Regions from separate parts of the Methylopila sp. 73B genome, predicted to be linked through region 3. Evidence: predicted binding sites of a transcription regulator. Region 3 holds the regulator's gene; each other region holds the start of a gene.

Region 1 (4,601 bases), 1.8 Mb from region 3:
CGAGCGCGATGCGCTGCAGTCCGAACGGGTCGGTGTCCGCGATCAGCGTCACGCGGCTGTCGGGGTTCGGCGCCTGCTCGGCGTCCTGCCGCAGGCGGAACGCCTGGGCCGGCTTCTCGGGCAGCACGCGACGCAGGGCGTGGCGGTAGACGCCGGTCGCGACCGAGCCGAGGTCGTCGACAACGTCGCAGGTGCGTTCGGCGAACCGGTCCGGCACATGCCCGCGGCTGAAGGTCTTCAGCATGGTGGAGAACGCCACCCAGCCGTAGTTCCGGAAGTCGTCGCTGTAGACCGCGTCGCCGTAGTCCGCGACCAGGAAGGCCGAGTTGTTGTTGAGGTTTCTCGCCTTCACCACGTCGGGGTGAACCTTGAGCCCCATCAGGATCTCGGCGCCGTCGTACTTCAGCGAGGTCGGGTAGAGCCGGGTGTCGACGTCGTCCCGGAACAGCAGCATCGAGGTCTCGATCGTCATGTGGTCGGTGTAGAACCGGCCGACGAGATCGTGCTCGTTGCCCAGGCCCGCCGGGCGCTGCTTGCGGGCGTTGAGCAGGATGCGGGCGTTCTCGATGCCGCCGCAGGCGATGACGTAGGTCTTGGCCTTCACGGTCGTAGCGCGGCCGTCGAGCGTGCGGACGGCGACCGAAGCGACGACGTCGCCGCCGTCGGCCAGCGTCACGTCGACGAGGTTCGCATGCGTCCAGCAGGCGATCTTCGGCTCGGCCCGCACCGTCTCCATGAACTTCTCGGCGAAGCGGGTCGGCGGGCTCTGCTGGTAGACGTCGGTCAGGATCTTCGTCGGGTCGAGCGGCAGCGCGGGAAAGGGCACGATCGCCTTCCACTCGTCCCAGTCGTAGCGGTAGGGTCCAAGATCGAGATAGGGGTGCGCGCGGGCGTAGAAGGGGTCGAGGTCGGCGCGGGTGATCGGCCAGCCGTGGTGGGGAATATCGGCGCGGGTCTCGAAGTCGAGCGCGTCAAGCGGCGCGCAGAGCCCGGTCCAGTGGCCCGACGTGCCGCCGAACTGACGCAGGCGCGACGCCGCCACGTCGATGTGGCCGTGCCCGATCACGGCGCCCTCGTAGAGCGCCTGGCTCGACTCCTCGTAGGTCTCCCCGCCCCCTTCGAGCAGGACGACGCTCCGCCCCTTGCGGGCGAGCTCGAGCGCGAGCGTGACGCCCGCGGGGCCGGTGCCGACGACGCAGACGTCGCCCGTGATCTCCTTCGGCGTCTCGCCGGCCTGCAGATCGAAGATCATCCGCTCATTCCGCTCCAGCGGGCCGCAAGGCCTTGCGTTCGCCGCGCTCGGCGATGCGCATGACCAGCTTGCGGCCAGGTTTCTCGACCCATGCGTAGGTGATCTGCGACGCAACAAGGGTCGCGAAGGGAACGCTGAAGCCAAGCGCCGCGCGCTCGGCCAGCGTGTCGGCGAGGCCGAGGATCTCCGCGCTGTTGAACAGCACCGTGAGAACGATCGCATGCGTGAGGTAGATCGAATAGGAGATGTCGCCGAGCCAGTTCAGGACGCGGCCCCGCAGCAGCCCTGGCTCCACCCAAGTGGCGCGGGAGGCCAGCGCCGCGACCAGCACGATCATCGGCGGCCAGAGGGCGTCGTAGGGCGCGTTGAGCGCCACCAGAACCGCGCAGACGCCGAACACGCCGGCGATGGAGCCGGCGTAGAGACGCGGCGTCATCGCGACCAGCGCCGGCTCGTCGTCGAAGATGCGGCGCAGCAGGATGCCGGCGAAGAACGACGGCGCGATGCGCAGCGCCCCGCCGTCCGCGGTGAGCGAGGTCAGGTCGAGGCCGAAGGCCCAGTGCGAAAACAGCGAGCAGGCCAGGAACACGCCGAGCATCGCGACGACGCGCAGCCGCGTGCCGCGGACGCGGTCCGCCGCCATCAGGAACAGCGGGATCGCGAGATAGGCGCACCATTCCGCGCTGATCGACCACGACGGCCAGTTCCAAGCGAGGTCCGGCGCAAGCCAGGTCGAGTGCAGCATCGCGGCGTTGACGAGGAAGGTGTAGGCGGTGTGCGGGTTGTCCGGCTCCGCGCCCATCAGGCGCCCAGCCGTCACGATCGCCCCCATCGCGCACAGCGTGAACATGTGCAGCGGCCAGAGCCGCGCCAGCCGACGGATCAGGAAGGCGCCGTGCCGAAACCGCCCCTCGCTCCACGGCGGATCGTACATGTGGGCCAGGACGAAGCCGCTCAGCACGAAGAAGAAATCCACGACGAGGCGCGTGTACTCCACTGGGGAGGGCAGTTCGCCCTGACCCTTGAGGACGGTCGCGAGCGTGTGGGCGAGCACGACCCAGACGGCCGCGATCCCCCGGGTCGAGACGAGCTCGGGCAACAGCATGCCAGACCTGAAGCTTCGCGGCGGTTCATGCATCGTCACTCGCTGTCCCCCCGGACGTCGATCGGACAAGACTTACTTGAAAGTCCTTTACGGACCGCTGCCGCGGTCGTGATGTCACCGACACGACATGGAAGGTTTTTAGAAACCTTCTTGTCGACGCTCCGCAGGGCGCGACGACGCCTTCCCAAGCCGCCGGACGGACCCGCCATGACCGACAACCTTCGCACCACCCGCGCCGTCGCCTGCGAGGACGCCGAGAACGTCGGCCGCAACGGCAGCGCGAACCCGACCCTCGGCGAGATCATCGCCGCGCGTTTCTCCAGGCGGGAGCTGATGCGCGGCGCGCTGGCGGCGACGGCGATCGCGGCCACGATCTCGCCCCGGGCGCTCGACGCCGCAGGCGCCGCCTCGGCCGCCGAGCCGGCGTCCCGGTTCGACTTCACGGAGATCGAGGCCGGGATCGACGAGACCCACCACGTCGCGGAAGGCTACGACGCCGACGTCCTGCTGCGCTGGGGCGATCCGCTGTTCCCGGGGGCGCCCGCTTTTGATCCCCTGGCCCAAACGGCCGAAAAGCAGCGCCTGCAGTTCGGCTACAACAACGACTTCGTCGGCTTCGTGCCGCTCGACGGCCCGGCCGACCGCGGCCTGCTGGTCGTGAACCACGAGTACACCAACGAGGAGCTGATGTTTCCGGGCCTCGGGGTTCAGGACTCCAAGTCCGCCGCTTTCGCCGGCATGACCCGGGAGCTGGTGGACATCGAGATGGCGGCCCACGGCGGCTCTGTCGTCGAGATCGCCCGGTCCGGCGGCAAGTGGGCGGTCGTCCCTAACTCCCGCTACACGCGCCGCATCACCGCCGAGACCGAGATGGCGATCCACGGCCCCGCCGCGGGCCACGAGCGGCTCCGCACGTCCTACGATCCGGAGGGGCGGCGGGTGCGAGGCATGATCAACAATTGCGCCGGCGGCGTAACCCCTTGGGGCACGTGGCTCACCTGCGAGGAGAACACTAACAACTACTTTTGGGGCAAGGTCGCCGACGACCACCGGGAGGCTAAGAACTACAAGCGCATCGGGATCAACGGCAGCCCCTGGCAGGCCTGGGGCCGGTTCCACGACCGCTTCGACGTGACCAAGGAGCCGAACGAAGCGAACCGTTTCGGCTGGGTGGTCGAGATCGACCCGATGGACCCGGCCTCGACCCCGAAGAAGCGGACCGCCATGGGGCGCTTCAAGCACGAGGGCGCCGCGAACGCGCTGTCGGCCGACGGCCGGTTCGTCGTCTACCAGGGCGACGACGAGCGCTTTGACTACGTCTACCGCTTCGTGACGGCCGCGAAGGTCGACATGGCGGACCGCGCCAACAACGCCGACATCCTCGACGACGGCGTGCTGCACGTCGCGCGCTTCGACGCCGACGGCCGCGGCCGCTGGATGCGCCTCGTCCAGGGCGAGGGGCCGCTCACCCCGGCGAACGGCTTCGCGAGCCAGGCCGACGTGGTGATCGAGGCGCGCCGCGCCGCGGACCTGCTCGGCGCCACCAAGATGGACCGCCCGGAAGACGTCGAGGCCAACCCGAAGACGGGCAAGGTCTATGTGATGCTGACCAACAATTCGAAACGGAAGGCCGATCAGGTCGACGCCGCGAACCCGCGGCCGGAGAACGCCTTCGGCCACATCGTCGAAATCACTCCGGACGGCGGCGACCATGCCGCGGAGGGGTTTGCCTGGGAGATCCTCGTGAAGTGCGGCGACCCGTCGATCGCGGCGGTGGGCGCGACCTTCTCCAGCGCGACCAGCGCGAACGGCTGGTTCGGGATGCCCGACAACTGCGCGGTGGACGCGCAGGGCCGGCTCTGGATCGCCACCGACGGCAACGGGGGAAAGAGCACCGGCCGCGCTGACGGGCTGTGGGCGCTCGAGACCGAAGGCGCCGCCCGGGGCGCGTCGAAGCACTTCTTCCGCGTGCCGGCCGGCGCCGAGATGTGCGGCCCCTACTTCACCACGGACGACACGACGCTTTTCCTTGCCGTCCAGCACCCCGGCGAGAGCGACGACGACAAGGCCCCGGGCACCTTCGCGGCCCCCGCCACGCGCTGGCCGGACTTCGCGCCCGGCATGCCCCCGCGGCCAGCCGTGGTGGTGGTGACGAAGAGGGGCGGCGGCGCGATCGCCTGACGCACGTCCTGCGTCCGGGCGAGCCGCACGGCCCATCGCCTCAAGCCTCGGCAGCGCCGCCCC
Region 2 (4,601 bases), 3.0 Mb from region 3:
CGCGCGCTGATGGTGACGACCTTGGCCGCGGCGGCGAGCCGCCGGAGGCGCGCCTCGTCCTTGCGGCGGAGCGCGTTGAGCGCCTCCGAGATCACCAGATTGCCCTTGGAGTGCCCGACCAGGAGGTCGAAGGCGATGTCCTTGCGCTCCAGCAGGGCGAGCACGGTCTGGGTGTCGAGGCTTCGGCGGATCAGCACGTCCTCGGCCCCGGAGCCGCCGGGCTCGCGCGGGGCCGCCGGGCGGCTCGCGGTGTCGAACGCCTCGAACATGCCCCGGAGGCCGCTCAGCCCGCCGAACCAGAAAAACCCGCCAAAGGCCTCCGTCGCGAGGTCGGCGAGCCCGTAGCCCGAGACCACCGCCGCTACCGGCGCGCCGACCGCCGCCGCGACGTTGCGAGCGAAGGCGGCGGAGCCCAGCGCGCAGCTTCCGACGCCCGCGACGGTCAACGTGGTGACGCCCTTGCCGCCGGACCGGATAAAATGCTCGGGTCCCGGGCACAGCGTGATGTCGCCGGCGCCCGGCGGCGGCACGATCAGGATCGCGCCCTCGCCGGCGATCCCCGGGCTGATCGCCTGCGCCTCGGCTTCGCTCACCACCTTGATGTCGTAGAACAGAGCGTCGAGCACCGCGTTCCGTTGCTGTACGCCCTCCAGAATGGCGGTGCGCACCGGCGCGGCGCCTGCGCGCTCGGGCAACGACGCGGCGCGCGCCAGTTGCGCGGCGTGCAGGATGTCGGTCGTGATTTTCACGGCGGCCCCGGGGGTGGCGTCGGTATCGCAGTGCAGCATGTCGCAGAAGCGCCCGGGGCGCAATTGCGCCATAATCCTTTACGCAACCGCGCCGTCCACGAGATCCGACGACTGCCGCTCGAACAGCCGGCGGTAGACCCCGTCCGGCCGCGCCACCAGCGCCGCGTGGTCGCCCTGCTCCACCACCCGCCCGCGCTCGAACACCAGGATGCGGTCCATCGCGCGCACGGTGGACAGGCGGTGCGCGACCACGATCGTGGTGCGGCCGATCATCAGCCGTTCGATCGCCTCCTGGATCGCGGCCTCCGACTCGGAGTCGAGGCTCGAGGTGGCCTCGTCGAGGATCAGCACCGGCGCGTCCGCGAGGAAGGCGCGCGCGAGCGCGATGCGTTGCCGCTCGCCGCCGGAGAGCTTCACGCCGCGCTCGCCGACCAGGGTGGCGTAGCCCTTCGGCAAGCGGGCGATGAAGCCGTCGGCGTTGGCGAGCGCCGCCGCGCGCTCGATCTCCGCCAGGCTCGCGCTCGGCCGGGCGTAGGCGATGTTCTCGGCCAGCGACCGGTGGAACAGCACCGGCTCCTGCGGGACGATCGCGATCTGCGCGCGAAGCGAGGTCTGGGTGGCGCGCGTCACGTCCTGGCCGTCGATCGTCACCCGGCCTCCGGTCGCGTCGTAGAGGCGCTGCACCAGCTTGACGAAGGTGGTTTTGCCCGAGCCCGACCGCCCCACGAGACCGACGCGCTCGCCCCCGCGGATCACCACCGAGAAGTCGCGGTAGAGCGGCGTGTCGTGGCCGGCGTAGTGGAAGTCGACGGTCTCGAACGCGATGCGCCCGTCGCCGATGACGATGGGCCGGGCGTCCGGGAGGTCCTCGACGCCGATCGGGACGTCGTGCAGTTCGACAAGCTCCTGCAGGTCGTTGACCGACCGTTGAAGGTCGGCGACGTGCATGCCGACGTCCCGCAGATAGCCGTGGATGACCGCGAACATGGTGAGCACGAAAGCGGCGTCGCCGGCGCTCGCCTGGCCGCTCCACCACAGCCACAAGGCGACGCCGAGCGTCGCGGCGCGCAGGGCCATCAGGATGAGGTTCTGCAGCACGCCGTTCCAGGTGCCGCGCCGCCAGGTGCGGGTGGTGCGCCGGCTCCACTTCTCCATCACTTGGGCGAGACGGCCCTCCTCCCGGGCCTCCGCGCCGAAGGCCTTGACGACGCCGTTGCAGGTGACGGCGTCGGCCAGCACGCCGCCGAGCCGAGTGTCCCAGGCGTTGGACAGGCGGGCGGCCGGCGCGACCCACAGCAGCGAGATCGCGACCGTCGTCGCCACATAGGCGACCGCGCCGAGGAAGGTGACGAGCCCCATCAGCGGCCAGTGCGCGGCGAGGACCGCGGTCGCGCCCACCAGCACGAGCAACGAGGGCGTCAGCGCAATCAGCACGAGATCGTCGAACTGGTCGACCGCCCAGATGCCGCGGGTGATCTTGCGCACGGTCGAGCCCGCGAAGTTGTTCGCGTGCCAGTCCGTCGACAGCCGCTGCACCCGCGCGAAGGCCTCGGCCGCGGCGTCCTTCATGATGATCTGGGTCATCGGGATCACGGTCATGAAGGCGACGCAGCGTGCGAGCGCGATCGCGCCGGAGAGGGCGACGATCGCGACGAAGGCCCACAGCGCGCCCGGCAGGGCCGCGTCGCGGTCGGCGGACGCGAATGCGTCCACCAGTTGGCCGGCGAACACGGGGATCGCGACGTCGGCGAGGGTCGCCGCGGCCATGGCGCCCGCGACCAGCGCGACCCGTGCGGGCTGGCGCGCCCAATGGCTGAAGACGAAGCGGACGACCTTCGCGAAGGGCGCCTCGCGAAGCGAAGTGCGGGGATGGGACATGATGGCTTCCAGCCGCGCCAAGGCGACGGCCGGCTCCAGATAGGGCGACGCGAAGCGCGGTCGCGGGTCGCACGACGACCCCGCGGACGCGTCGGCGCGCGGAACGAAGGATTAACGACGACGGAGAACTGTCGGCGGACGCGGGCGGCGGACCGCGCGCGGGTCGGGCCTAGCGGCGGCGCGACCGGCCGGAGGACATGGATGCGATGATCGCTGTCATGCAGGCTCCTCCGTTCTGGCGGCCAAATTCCGAGCCCACCCATGTACCCGGTGGCGATTCGGCCGCAAGGGGCCCCATCGAGACGCCCCAAGCCGTGTGGCCGAAAGGCCGCACATATAAAAACGCCGCCGACCTTTTCGGTCGACGGCGCTTCAGCGGAACTACAAAGGAGCCTTGACGGCCTCAGTGCAGCGTAAGCTGCGGACCAGTCAACTTGATCATCTCGTCCTTGATGCGGAGTTTTTTGCGCTTCAGCGCAGAAACCTTGACCTCATCCATATTCGGATGGGTCAGCTCGAGTTCGATTTCACGCTCGATAGCGCGATGCTTCTTCTCAAGCTGGACCAGATGCGACTCGATGGACATTAAGAACGTCTCCCTCGTCTGGTTTGACGTCATCAGCATGTCACGAGACTTTTCGTCTGTCGAACGGTCAGAAGGGCTGTCTGGCCATCACAGATGCGCGACCCGTCGCGCGCCCTTGCCGCCCGCGAGGGCCGCGGCGATACTCCGCCGCGCATGAGCGTGGCGTCGAGGCGGACAGGATGACATGGCGAGACGGGACGACGAGGAGCGGGCCGAGGAACAGGCGGCCCGGGAGGAACTCGCCCGCCTCCGCGAAGAGCATCGCGACCTCGATACCGCGATCGAGGCGCTGGAGCGCGTCGGCGCGGGCGATCGGCTGCAGATCCAGCGCCTCAAGAAGCGCAAGCTCGGCCTGAAGGACCGCATGTCCTTCCTGCACGATCAGTTGACCCCGGACATCATCGCCTGACGGCGCGCTTGCGCGCGTCCCGGCCGGCGCCTATCGTCGCCGTTCCTCCCACTGTCCCGGAGCCTTTGAGATGGTCGCGGAACGCCGCGCCGAGCCCGCGCCTGTCGCGATCGTCATGGGCAGCCAGTCCGACTGGACGACCCTTGTCCACACCGCCAACACTCTGACCCAGCTCGGCGTCGCCCACGTCGCGCGGATCGTCTCGGCGCATCGCACGCCCGACCGGCTCGTCGCCTTCGCCAAGGCGGCGCGCGAGGATGGCTTCAAGGTCGTGATCGCCGGCGCCGGCGGCGCGGCCCACCTGCCCGGCATGGTGGCCTCCATGACGCCGCTGCCGGTGTTCGGCGTGCCGGTCCAGTCGCACACGCTGTCCGGCCTCGACAGCCTGCTGTCGATCGTCCAGATGCCGGCCGGCGTCCCCGTCGGAACGGTGGCGATCGGCCGGGCCGGCGCGATCAACGCGGCCCTGCTCGCCGTCTCCGTGCTCGCGCTCAACGATCCCGAACTCGCGCAGCGGCTCGACGCCTGGCGCGCCGCCCAGACGGACAACGTCGCAGAGATCCCCGTCGGAGAAAGCTGACCATGACGAGCGCGCCCCTCAGCCCCGGCGGAACGATCGGCATCCTCGGCGGCGGACAGCTCGGGCGCATGATCGCGCTCGCCGCGGCCCCGCTCGGCCTCAAGGTCCACGTCTACGCGCCCGATCCGCAAAGCCCGGCGTTCGACGTCGCGGCCGAGCGCACGATCGCGGCCTATGACGACGAGACCGCGCTCGCGCTGTTCGCGGAGAGCGTCGACGTCGTCACCTACGAGTTCGAGAACGTACCGGCCGAGACCGCCCGGCTCGTCTCCGCCCACCGCCCGCTGTTTCCGGACGCCCACGCCCTGGCGACGACCCAGGACCGCCTGAGCGAGAAGAGCTTCCTGCGCGACCTCGGCCTGCCGACGCCGGCCTTCGCGGCGGTCGACGACCGCGCGA
Region 3 (4,601 bases):
CGAGGAGGACGTCAACGCCCGCGTCGCGGTCGCCCGCCGCGCGGGCGGCGAACTCGAAGGCCGCCTCGGCGAGCTGCGGGCCCGCGTCCGCGACGCCGAGCAGCGTTACGAGACGCTCCGTCGCGAGAAGGGCCTCGTCACCAACGACGGCAAGCCGCTCGTGGAGCAGCGCCTGACGGAGCTCTCCACGCAGCTCTCCACGACCGACTCGCGGGTCAACGAACTCACGGCCGCGCTCGAGCAGATGCGCCGCGTCCAGCGCGGCCAGGCCGACATCGACTCGATCCCGGAATCCATGCGCTCCGGCACGATCGAAACCCTGCGCACGCGTTACGCCGCGCAGCGCCAGGCCGACGCAGATCTCGGCCAGCAGCTCGGCGCGCGTCATCCCGACCGCCGCGCCGCCACCGCCCGCGTCGCCGAGGCCCGCCGCCTGTTCGAGGAGGAAATCGCGACGATCATCCGCGCAACCACGGGCGAGCTGGACCGCGCCAAGGGCTTCCGGACCAGCCTAACGCAGCGGATGACCGCGCTGAAGGCCGAGGTCTCCGAGACCAACGACGCCTCGCTCGAGCTGCGCGACCTGATGCGCGACGTCGAGGCGAACCGCGGCATCTACGAGGCCGCCCTCGCCCGCTCGCGCGAACTCGACGAGCAGCGCCGCCTGAACGCCTCGAACACCCGCGTCATCAGCCGCGCCGCGCGGCCCATGGAGCCGAGCGGTCCGCCGGCCCCGCTGATGATCATCGCCGGCCTGCTGCTCGGCCTCGGCGTCGGCTGCACGCTCGCCTGGCTGCGGGATCAGCTCCGCGCTCGCTCCGCCGCGGCGCCGGAGCTTCCGGCGCGCGTGCGGTGAGCCTCGCGGCCGCCGCGACGCCGGCCGCCGTTCCCGCCGAGGAGGCGGGCGCCCGCATCGCCCGCGCGGTCGTGCTCGGCACGCTGCTGTTCAACTTCGGGCTCGCCTTCGTCAACGCGAACCTCGCGCGCACCGGCGCCGGCGCGGTGATCGGCGCCGAGCTCGTGCTGATCGGCGTCGCCCTCGCGCTGATCCGGGACCGGACGCAGGCGTTCTACGCCATCATGGCCGCGCTACTCGGCTACCTGATCTTCCTGATGACCCTGCGGGCGAACTACGACCCCAAGGTCGTGCGCGACCTGATGATCCCGCTGGTCTTCTACTTCCTGGGCTCGACGCGCGGCTCGCTCGAGTCCGGCGACAAGGTCGCCACGGCGGCGATCGTCGCTGTGGCGGCCGGCGCGGTGTTCGAGTGGGCGTTCCTCGACGTCTACATCCGCTACTTCGACGTGCTCGGCTATTTCGTGGCCAAGGGCACCGTCGATCCCGCCGCCGCCCAGGGCGTGGAGCATGGCCTGTTCATCTCGGGCATGCGGTTCGAGGGCCGCACCCTGCTGCCGTTCCTCGGCGAGCACCGCGTCTCGTCAGTGTTCCTGGAGCCGGTCTCCGTCGGCAACTTCGGCGCGATCGTCTTCGGCTGGGTGCTGCTACGGGACGCCCGGCGGCCGTGGGCGCTGATCTGGAAGACCACGCTGATCTTCGTGTCGCTGGTGCTCGGCGACGCCCGCTTCGGCGTTTACCTCTGCGGCCTGGTGCTCGCGATCTACCTCATCGCGCCGGTGGTGCGGCCCGGAGCGCTGTTCGTCGCGCCCTTCCTCGCGATCATCGCGATCTTCAGCTACGCGGCGATCAAGGTCGGCGTGCCGTGGGACAACACCACCAGCGGCCGCTTTCTGTTGAGCGGGCAGTTGATGTCCCGGCTCGACCTCGCGGGCGCCTTCGGCATGGGCCCGGCGACCGAGAACTTCGACGACAGCGGCTACGCCTACATCCTGTCGCGGGTCGGCGTGATCGGCGCGGCGGCGCTTTGGGCCGCGCTCGTCTTCGGCGCGCCCGCGGAGCGCATGGACGCCTGGCGCTACAAGGCCTTCGTCTGCCTGTACCTGACGCTGCTGATGGCGATCAGCACCTCCGCCGTGACCATCAAGACCGGCGGCCTGCTGTGGTTCCTGCTCGGCTGTTCGGCCTACGGCGCGACGCCCGCGCCGCGCACCATGTCGGGCGGGCTCGGCGCGCGGTAGCCCCGCGGCGCGAGACGCCTGGCGAGGCGCTCGCCGCCCTTCAGCTGCATCGCGGCGAGCATCAGCCGCCCCTTGAACGAGAGGCCGCGGGTGAGCCGCCAAATCGGCGCCGACTGCGCGCCGAAATCCGCCTTGTAGGGGTGGTCGCCGATGGTGAAGTCGAACACCCGCTCGCCGCGCGCGACGCAGTCCGCGATCGCGTCCTCGATCATCAGCAGCCCCACGGAGTAGTTCCGCCAGTTGCCCACGTCGAAGCCCGTCAGCAGCAGGTGGCAGGCGTCGCCGTGCACCATCGCGAAGCCGCAGGCGATGGTCGCGCCGTCGAGCCGCATCTGGTAGGCGCGGACGGTGCCGCTGTCCTTGAGCGAGCCGTAGAAGGCTCGGAACGCCTCGCTCTTGAGCGGATCGGCCACGCCGGTCTCCGCGAACCGCGGTTCGCGCAGGAGGCGGATCTGCTCGATCGTGGCGGCGACGAAGCCGGGCTCGCTCTCGGCGAGGGTCTCCAGCCGGCCGATCCGGCCGAGCTTGCGGCGCTTCTTGTCGAGCGACCGCCGGGTCGTCCCGTTCATGGTCGCGTTGCGCCACTCCGAGAACGGTCCGAAAAGCGGCACGGGATGGGCGGAATAGGCCATCTTCACCCGCCGCGCGGCCAGAAGCCGGTCGAAGCTCCGCAGCGCGGCGTCGGGCACCTTCGGGATGAACAGCGCGTCGGCGGCCTTCAGCGCGTCGTCGACGTCGCAGCGCAGCATGGGGTCGAGACCCGCCTCGAACTCGGGCGCCTGGACGACGCAGCAGTAATCGAGCGAGCCGATGTCGGCATAGGCGACGACCCTAAGCCCGAACCGATAGCGCAGAACCAACGGCGCCAGAGCGACAAGAGCGGCGGTCTCGGCGTCGCGCACGGTCAGGATGAAGGGATCGGCCAGCGGCGCGCGCCGGATGGCGGCGTAGGTCGCGTCGAGCCAGGCCGGCGACTGGAAGCCCGAGGCAGCGGACCGCTCGAACAGCCGCCGGTATTCCTTGGAATGAAAGTCGAAGTCGCGCTCGACGCGAACCTGCCACCGCCGCCTTGAAGACATCGCCATGCGGTCGCCGACCTCGTTCGTCTGCACAGCGTTTGCCCGTTAAACGCGTCTTCTGGAACAATGACACGTCGCCGCGCCGCGCGCGAGATCAACGAATCATTATCCCTAACGCGACGCGGTTCACGCCGTGCGCGCGAAGTTTTCGTCGAACGCATAGCCGGCTCCCCGCACCGTGCGGATCGGGTCCTGCTGGCGGCCGCGGTTGATGGCCTTGCGCAGCCGGCCGACATGGACGTCGACGGTGCGCTCGTCGATGTAGACGTCACGGCCCCAGACGCCGTCGAGCAGCTGCTCGCGCGTGAAGACGCGGCCCGCCGACTGCATCAGGAACTCGAGCAACCGGAACTCCGTCGGCCCGAGGTGGATCTCGCGGGTCTGGCGGCGGACGCGGTGCGAGCCGCGGTCGAGCTCGATGTCGCCCGCCTTCAGCACGTCGGCGACGTGCTCGGGCTTTGCACGCCGCAGCAGCGCCCGCACCCGCGCGACGAGCTCCGGCACCGAGAACGGCTTGGTGACGTAGTCGTCCGCCCCAGTCGCGAGGCCGCGGATGCGCTCCGCCTCCTCGCCGCGGGCGGTGAGCATGATGATCGGCAGCCGCTCGGTCTCCGGCCGCGAACGCAGCCGCCGGCAGAGCTCGATGCCCGACAGGCCCGGCAGCATCCAGTCGAGCAGCACGAGGTCCGGCGCCTGCTCGCGCAGCCGCGTCTCGGCCTCGTCGCCGCGGGCGACCGCCTCGACCGCATAGCCCTCGGCTTCGAGGTTGTAGGTGAGGAGCAGCGTCAGCGGCTCCTCGTCCTCGACGATCATCACGCGGGGGGTCATCCGATGCACGCCTTCCTCAGTCGAAGCTGATCGCGGCGCTGGCCAGGTCGCCCTTCGGTCGTTCGTCGGTCACGGCTTCGCCGTGCACGAGATAGTAGACCGTTTCGGCCACGTTGGTGGCGTGGTCGCCGATGCGCTCGATGTTCTTGGCGCAGAACAGCAGATGGGCGCAGAAGCCGATGTTGCGCGGATCTTCCATCATGTAGGTCAGCAGCTCGCGGAACAGCGAGTTGTAGAGGGCGTCGATGTCGCCGTCGCGCTTCCACACCTCCATCGCCCGACGCTCGTCGCGCTGGGTGTAGGCGTCGAGCACCTCCTTTAACTGCGCGAGCGTGAGGTCGGCGATGTGGGCGACGCCGCCGGCTAGCTTCGGCGGCTGGAACTGGCCTTCGAGCGCGACGACGCGCTTCGCGATGTTCTTGGCGAGGTCGCCGATACGCTCGAGATCGTTCGCGATGCGCAAAGCCGCCACGACCTCTCGGAGGTCGATCGCGACCGGCGCGCGCTTGGCGATCGTGAGAATGCCGTTCTCTTCGATTTCATGCTGCAGCCGGTCGATCGAGCGGTCCCACTCGATCACCCGCCTGGCGAGCGGGA

What was found. Region 3 encodes PhoB, which activates phosphate uptake and scavenging genes when phosphate is short. Its sites were predicted from a motif close to TGTCATNNANCTGTCAT; they were not measured.
Region 1: a site for PhoB is predicted at 2,469-2,485, ahead of K244_RS0106640 (PhoX family phosphatase). Genes of this name have one in related genera too.
Region 2: a site for PhoB is predicted at 3,241-3,257, ahead of K244_RS0100770 (DUF465 domain-containing protein). Genes of this name have one in related genera too.

What each region holds. Positions count from the first base shown of each region.
Region 1 covers NZ_JAFV01000001.1:1,380,197-1,384,797, forward strand. The annotation lists gene K244_RS0106630 (GMC family oxidoreductase) at 1-1,252, opposite strand, end outside; gene K244_RS22575 (acyltransferase) at 1,257-2,357, opposite strand; gene K244_RS0106640 (PhoX family phosphatase) at 2,565-4,538, shown strand.
Region 2 covers NZ_JAFV01000001.1:155,783-160,383, reverse strand. The annotation lists gene K244_RS0100780 (hypothetical protein) at 1-788, opposite strand, end outside; gene K244_RS0100775 (ABC transporter ATP-binding protein) at 828-2,627, opposite strand; gene K244_RS0100770 (DUF465 domain-containing protein) at 3,031-3,213, opposite strand; gene K244_RS0100765 (DUF465 domain-containing protein) at 3,398-3,622, shown strand; gene purE (5-(carboxyamino)imidazole ribonucleotide mutase) at 3,693-4,202, shown strand; gene K244_RS0100755 (5-(carboxyamino)imidazole ribonucleotide synthase) at 4,205-4,601, shown strand, end outside.
Region 3 covers NZ_JAFV01000001.1:3,154,231-3,158,831, forward strand. The annotation lists gene K244_RS22080 (GumC family protein) at 1-856, shown strand, start outside; gene K244_RS0115155 (hypothetical protein) at 853-2,097, shown strand; gene K244_RS0115160 (GNAT family N-acetyltransferase) at 2,043-3,182, opposite strand; gene phoB (phosphate regulon transcriptional regulator PhoB) at 3,303-4,004, opposite strand; gene phoU (phosphate signaling complex protein PhoU) at 4,021-4,601, opposite strand, start outside.